2 regions of the Pseudofrankia inefficax genome follow, and region 1 is predicted to be linked to the other one. Evidence: riboswitches for the same ligand, from Rfam matches in the RefSeq annotation. Region 1 holds a riboswitch; the other holds the start of a gene.
What was found. A riboswitch is a leader RNA that binds a small molecule or an ion and turns the genes downstream of it on or off. The one in region 1 is predicted to bind S-adenosylmethionine.

Region 1 (3,547 bases):
CCAGGGGGTCTCCCCCCTGGGCCAGCATGACGCGGGAACCCTGCGAAGTTGCCCTGGGGCAACGAGCAAGGCGTCCCTGATCGTGACCTCGTCGTTTCAGCCTGCTGGCACTCAGCTTACCTGAGTGCCAGTCCCCTGTTTAGCACTCGACCCCGGTGAGTGCAAGCTCGCTCCCCGTGCAGGCGAGCCCCGAGACCGTCCTACCAGCTGGCGCTGGCGTCGAGGGGCCGTGATCGTGAGTTAGCTCTCTGGTGGTTGTGACCAGGCCGGGGTAATGACCGCTAGAGGGCCAAAACGGCGATCACGTCGACTGGCGTGTTCGCCTGGCCGGTAGTGGATCGCTGCTTCTGCCCTGAGACGTGCGGCGGCCACGAGGCCGCCGGAGCGACGCGCTCACGCCAGCAGGGCAGAAGCGGCGGTGGTGCCTTCAGTCGTCGCCCAGCCCCGCGGCCTCGAAGGCGGACAAGGTCGGGGGGATCGTCGCGGTGGGGCCGGCGATGCCGACCAGGGGGTCGAGGGTCTTCAGGCCGTCGCCGGTGTTGTAGATGACGGTCTCGGCGTCGGGGTCGAGCAGGCCCTCGCGCAGCTGGCGGCGCAGGTTCGCGACGGTCACGCCGCCGGCGGTCTCGCCGAAGATGCCCTCGGTGCGGGCGAGCAGGCGCATGCCCTCGATGATCTCGTCGTCGGTGACGTCGGTGATCGCGCCGCCGGTGCGGCGGGCGACGTCGAGCGCGTAGGGGCCGTCGGCCGGGTTGCCGATCGAGAGCGACTTGGCGATCGTCGACGGGCGGACGGGGGAGACCGTGTCGACGCCGCGCTCGAAGGCCGCCGCGACCGGGTTGCAGCCGGCGGCCTGGGCGCCGAAGACCTTGTACGGCGTCGGCTCGACCAGGCCGAGCTTGCCCAGTTCGCGGAACGCCTTGTCGACCTTGGTCAGCAGCGAGCCGGACGCGATCGGGATGACCACCTGCGCGGGCAGCCGCCAGCCGAGCTGCTCGGCGACCTCGTAGCCGAGCGTCTTCGAGCCCTCGGCGTAGAACGGGCGGACGTTGACGTTGACGAACGCCCACTCGTACTCGTCGGCCAGTTGGCTGCACAGCTTGTTCACGTCGTCGTAGTTGCCCTTGATCGCGACAAGGGTGCCGCCGTAGACGGCGGTCGAGACGGTCTTGCCGTCCTCCAGGTCGTGCGGGACCAGGACGATCGACCGCAGGCCCGTGTGGGCGGCGTGCGCGGCGACCGAATGCGCGAGGTTGCCGGTGGACGCACAGGCGACGGTGGTGAAGCCCAGGTCACGGGCGGCGGACAGCGCGACGGAGACGACCCTGTCCTTGAACGAGTGCGTCGGGTTCGCGCTGTCATCCTTGACCCAGAGGGTCTTCATGCCCAGCTCGGCGGCCAGCCGCGGCGCCGGACGCAGCGGGGTGAAGCCGGCGCCGAGGGATACCCGACGGGCCGGGTCGTGGCCGGCGGGCAGCAGGCCGACGTAGCGCCACAGGTTCTGCGGACCGGCCTCGATGGACGCGCGGGTCACCCGGCGCAGCCGGTCCTCGTCGTAGGCGATCTCCAGCGGCGCGAAACACTCGAAGCAGACGTGTTGCGGGCCGAGCGGGTAGGTCGCGCCACAGTGGCGACAGGAAAGCGAGACCGCGGGGTTCGCGTCATCGGTCGTGGAGCCCGACTGGGCGGCGCGCTCGGGCGCAAGAGTCATCGCTGATCTCCTCATCTTTCCCGGGGCCGGCGGTGGCACCTCGGGTCGGAATTGGCACCTGCCGCGGGGAGCCTGCCGTGGACCACCCCCAACAAGACTGGGCCGCGCCCATCAGGTGATCGGCTGACCGGCTCGGTCAGAACCACCTTGGTCGCGCGAAGCGCGACACCGGCGGTCCGGGGGTCGCCCCCCGGGCAGGCATCGCGGCTGTGGCGAAGCTGATCCCCGAAGGGATCAGCGAGCAGGCTCATCCGCTCGGTTGCCGGGGCTTCACTGGGCCGTTCCCTCTGCCCCTCTGGATGAGCCATGTTCAGTTGTGTGTCCGTACTGTAGACCGCCGCCACCCCCCGCGCATCGTCCTTTTGGGCGCACAGGGTGTGATGCGGCTTGCGTCCCACTGCACGTCCGGGCGGCGGCCGGGGTGGCTCAGGACCCGATGATGGAGTCCCCCGGGACCCGACTTCGGAAAGACTCGGGGTTGCCGGACGTTGCAGGGACCAGGCCGGACACCGCGCGGCGGATGAGCTGATCGCGCGGCAACCGGCTGCCAGGAGGAGCCACGCGCGTGAGCATCCGTGCCGTCTACACCGATCTCGACGGAACCATGGTCGGCCCGAAAGGCTCGTTCTTCGTCGCCGAGGACGGATCCCACACCCTCGAGGCGGCGCAGGCGCTCGTCGACCTGCATGCCGCCGGCCTGACGCTCGTGCTGGTCAGCGGCCGGACCAGACCGCAGCTCGTCGAGGCGGCGGCGATCTTCGGGGCCGACGGCTTCATCGGCGAGCTCGGCGCGATCGTCGGCTGGGACCACGGCCGCAGCAGCGAGATCCTGCGCGGCGCGATGCCGGAGAGCTACACCCAGGTGCCCGAGGAGCTGCTGCACGAGCTGATCGCGGCCAACCCCGGCCGGCTCGAACTGCACACCCCGTGGCACACGGGCCGCGAGCTGGACGTGATGCTGCGTGGCAAGGTCGACGTGGCGACCGCCGACGCCTGGCTGCGCGACGCCGGCTTCGACTGGCTCTCGATGCGTGACAACGGGCTGATCGCTCCGCACCTCATGCCGGGCCTGGGCGTGAACCCGCACGTCTACCACCTGGTGCCCGAAGGGGTGGGCAAGGGCGAGGCCGTCGCCTGGGACCTCAGGCGGCGCGGCATCGACCCGGCGGACGCGATCGCGATCGGCGACTCGGCGAGCGACCTGACGATGGCCCGTTTCGTCGGCCGGATGCACCTGGTCGCCAACGCCCTGCGGCACCCGGACATCCCCACCCTGCTCACCTCCTACGACAACGTCGTGGTCGAGAAGGAGGCGGTCACCCTCGGCTGGGCCAGCGCCATCCGCGCTGCCGTGGCCGGTCGGGCTCCGCTGGCGGCCACGTCCTGACGGGCCGCCGGGGCCGTGGTCTGGATGTTGCCCGCGGCGGTGCACCGGCAACTTTCGGTCGGCGACCGCGGCCGGATTTTTGCGCGGCCGATCGGCGCCGACCTGGTCATGTGACGCGGTCAACAGGTCTACTCTGCCGTGTGTGCCAAACCTGACCCGAGCCGTGCTGGCGGGGCCCGATCCGGCGGCCGCCGGCACCGCACGGGTGCTGGTCGCCTCGAACCGAGGCCCGGTCGCGTTCTCCCTTTCCGATTCCGGCGCGCTGCTGGCCCGGCGGGGCAGCGGCGGCCTGGTGAGCGGGATGCAGGAGGTGATCCGGGACGCGGCGGCGGCCGCGGCCGGGCAGGGCGACGCCGCCGAGGGCGGTGAGACCGACCCCGAAGATCCGCCGTCCGGCATCGTCTGGGTGTGCGCGGCGCTGTCGGACGCGGACCGGCGGGCGGTGCGGG
Region 2 (3,547 bases), 430 kb from region 1:
CGTCCAGAAAGGCTTCCAGCGCCAGCCGGTCAGACAGGTCGAGGTCAGCCGACCGGGCCGGCGCTCCGGGCTCCGTGCCCGCCTCGGCGCCGGTTCCAGGCTCGGCTTCCGTCCCTGTCTCGGCTTCGGGGCGCGCCTCGGTTGCCGTTGCCGTCTCGGCCTCGGGGCCCCCATCGGCCCCGGTGGCCGCCGCCCCGGCTTCGGGGCTTGCCTCGGCTGTGGGGCCCGCCTTCGCCTTGGTGGCCGGCGGGATGGTGCCGGCTGGCTCGACCCGTGCCGTCGGTTGGGTCGGGTCGTCGGCCAGGCTGGGGTGATCGGCCGCCTCGTCGTCCTCGTCCTCGTCGGCGTCCGGGTCGGGACGGTCGGGGATGGCCGGCCACGGGCCGGCGATCCAGCGGTTCAGGGTGATCTCGGCGTTCAGCCGCTGGCACAGGGCCCGCGCCCGCGCCGGGTCGCCGATCGTCGAGACCGGTGTGGTGACCCGCAGCACGGCGACGGCGGAGGCCCCGTCGGGCACCGGGAGCAGCTCCAGCAGTGTCCCCAGCTCGCTGTGACGCCAGAGCAGACCGGTGCCGTCCGGGCCCGGGCCGATCCACTCCTCCTCGGCGCCCAGCTGGCTGAGCAGGTGGGTCCGCAGGTCGGCGGCGAGCGGAAGGCCGGTGTTGAACGCGACCGCGTCACTCACCGTTGCCGCCGTGGGAGGCGGGAAGATCGTGCGGGTCCGGCGTGGCGCCCCCGGCCGCCGGGTCGGCCTTGCGCGGCGCAGGCGGACCACCGGCCGTCGGACCACCCGCCGTCGTGCCGTTCGGGGTCGCGCCGCTGTCCTCCGTCGGCGTCGCGGCGGTGAGCTCCCGCGCCCGCGCGATCGCCGCGGTCTCCGACTCCTCGGCCGCGAGTGCCCGGACCGCGTCGGCCACGAGGATCTCGTGCGCCTCGCTGACCGGACCGGAGCCGTCGGCCGCGGCGCGCGCCTCGTCGGTCGCCGGCAGCCGGTCGGTGTCCGCCGCCTGGGTGTCGGTCGCCGCGTGCACGGCGTGCGCCGCCCTGGCCGCCTCGGCGCGGCGGGCCGCGGCCGCCGGGTTGGGCAGCGGCTTGGTCAGACGCGAGCTACGCCAGCCGAACTCGCGCGGCGCGACCAGTTCGTCGCACGGCACCACGGACAGTGCCGTCGGAGTCCACTCGACGACGGCGTCCTGCTCGAACTCGGCGCCGAGCGCGCGGGCCCGTGCCCTGGTCAGGCCGGCGACGGCGATGCTCGTCTGCGCCTGCCGGCCGCCGCCGACCGCGGGCCACGAGGGCAGGCCGGTCGTCGCGACCCGGCCCGCGAGCGCGCGCTGCCGGTTGGCGTTCTCGTGCGGGCGCAGCCGGCGGGAGCGCGGGTTGAACGCGGTGAGTACGTGCACCCGCTCCACGCCGGGGAACGGGAACTCCCCGCTGGCGGTGCCGGCGGGCGCCGAGCGCACGACCACGGTGGTGTCCTCGACGCCGATCTTGACCTCGGCGCACGGGTAGTCGTCGAGCCGGCTTTCGAGATCCGTGGCGGCGCGCAGCCGGGTGAAGGCGTCGTCCAGCCGGGCCACCTCGGGACGGCGGTGGTCCGGGTCGGAGGCCAGCAGCTCCCGACGCCGGGAAAGGTAGGAACGGCAGATGGCCGCGACGGAGGTCTCCGGCTGGGCCCCGAGCAGGGCCAGCAGGTCAGCGCGGGTGGGGTTCGGGCGCTTGGACACGTCAACCTCCGGGGGCCTCGGTGGACCCCCGCGACCGTGCCCGGTTCGGGAGATCCGCGTTACCGCTACCAGTTGTCACCGGCGGCGATCAGGTCGTTCCTGGGGCACCTTGCGCGAAGGTTGCCGGACGGCGAGCCAGGCCTTGACGCAGTCCTCTTGACCACGAGCCAGGTTAGAACCTCCGTATACGTCTCGCAAGATTCAGCCGTCGGTGCCGAGGTCGTTACTGAATGCGTGACAATGCTACCGGCGGGAACCGACGATTCTGGCGCCGTCGCCGGACTCGCTCCCGGCAACCTGCGCCTGACGGACGGCAGCCGCCCGGTAGAAGGACGCGCCTGCCGGCTCGCGCTGCGTCGGCGGCCGAGCGGCTCGACCAGCCGGGCCGGTGTCAGGCCGTCGCCGAGGCGGGCGGAGACGGCGAGGTCGGCCCGGTCGGGGGAGGCGAGGTCGGCGGTGGGGACGGCGAGGTCGGCGGCGAGGTCGGCGAGTCGGCGGCCTTCGCTACCACGAGCGTGACGTTGCTCCCGCGGCCGATCATGGCGCCCGGGGTGGTCGACTGCGTCAGCACGGTGCCGGGCGCGGCGCTGCTCGACTGCTGCGTCACCGTGACGGTCAGGCCGTAGGAGGTCAGCAGCCGCTCGGCGTCGGCGCGCTGGCGGCCCCGCGCGTCCGGCATCGCGACCTGAGTGCTGACCACGGTGATCGTCACCTCGGCGTGCACCGGCACCTTCGAGCCGGGCGCGGGATCGACGGTCTCCACCAGCCCAGCGGTGATGGTCGACGGCCCCGGGTCCTGCCTGACGGTGGCGACCAGCCCGGCCTGCGCGAGGGCGGCCTCGGCGTCGGCCTGGGTCCGGCCGGCGACGTCGGGAACCGCGGTCTGGCCCGGGCCGGTGGACACCGTCAGCGTCACGGTCGCGTTCTTGGCCGTCGTCGTGTTGGCGGCCGGGTCGCTGGCGGTGACCGTGCCGGCCGGTTCCGAGGCGGCGACGGAGGAGATCGCGATGTCGGTGAAACCGGCCTTGTGCAGGGCGTCCTGCGCGTCGTTCGTCGTCATCCCGATCACGTTCGGCACGCTGGCCAGCGACTTCGTGCCGGCCGGCACGACGACCAGGATCGTGACGCTGGACCCAGGCGGAACCTCCACCCCAGCAGCGGGGAAGATCGCCGCCACGTGGCCGGGACTGACGCTCGCCGGCCCGCTGATCGACCGCACGACGACGGTCAGGCCCGCGTCCTGCAGGTTGGACCGCGCGGCGCTGTCGGTGAGCCCGACGACCTGGGGGATCTTGACGGAATCCAGGCCCGCCGAGACGACCAGCGTCACCGTGTCGCTCGCCTCGATCTCGATGCCCTCGCCCGGCTGGACGCTGAGGACGGTGCCCTTCGGCTTGAGGTCGGGCGTCATCTCGAACTGCAGGTGAGCGAAGCCGGCCGCGTGCAGCCGGGCCTCAGCCTCCTTGACGGAGAGGCCCACCAGGTTGTTCGGGATGGTCAGCTGCGCGGCCAGCGTGGCATTGGCGGACCGGCCCGAACTGTCCACCGCGGCCGCGGCCGCCACCCCGACGGCCGCCAGTGCCACGATCACGCTGAAGGCGCTGATCACGGTTGTCCACGGGATCCGGCCGCCGGGCGCGAAGCCCGGGAACCACCGGGCGAGCGCCGCCAGCGGGCCGCGCCTGCGGGGCGGCGGCCAGGTCGACCGGCCTGAGTCGTCGAGGCCGTTCAGCGACAGGGTCTCCAGAGTGCGTCCCGGGCCGCGTGGCGAGTCACCGCGTAGCGTGACCGTCCGCTGGCTGATCCGGTTGACGCCGCCG

Region 2: another riboswitch for S-adenosylmethionine. It lies ahead of FRAEUI1C_RS40050 (DUF3293 domain-containing protein); the one in region 1 lies ahead of thrC (threonine synthase).

The regions. Positions count from the first base shown of each region.
Region 1 covers NC_014666.1:176,065-179,611, forward strand. Annotated here, with positions in the region: gene thrC (threonine synthase) at 428-1,711, opposite strand; SAM riboswitch class I at 1,956-2,017, opposite strand; gene FRAEUI1C_RS00705 (HAD hydrolase family protein) at 2,277-3,098, shown strand; gene FRAEUI1C_RS00710 (alpha,alpha-trehalose-phosphate synthase (UDP-forming)) at 3,241-3,547, shown strand, end outside.
Region 2 covers NC_014666.1:610,221-613,767, forward strand. Annotated here, with positions in the region: gene FRAEUI1C_RS02490 (hypothetical protein) at 1-685, opposite strand, end outside; gene FRAEUI1C_RS40050 (DUF3293 domain-containing protein) at 678-1,727, opposite strand; SAM riboswitch class IV at 1,779-1,889, opposite strand; gene FRAEUI1C_RS41805 (PASTA domain-containing protein) at 2,119-3,547, opposite strand, start outside.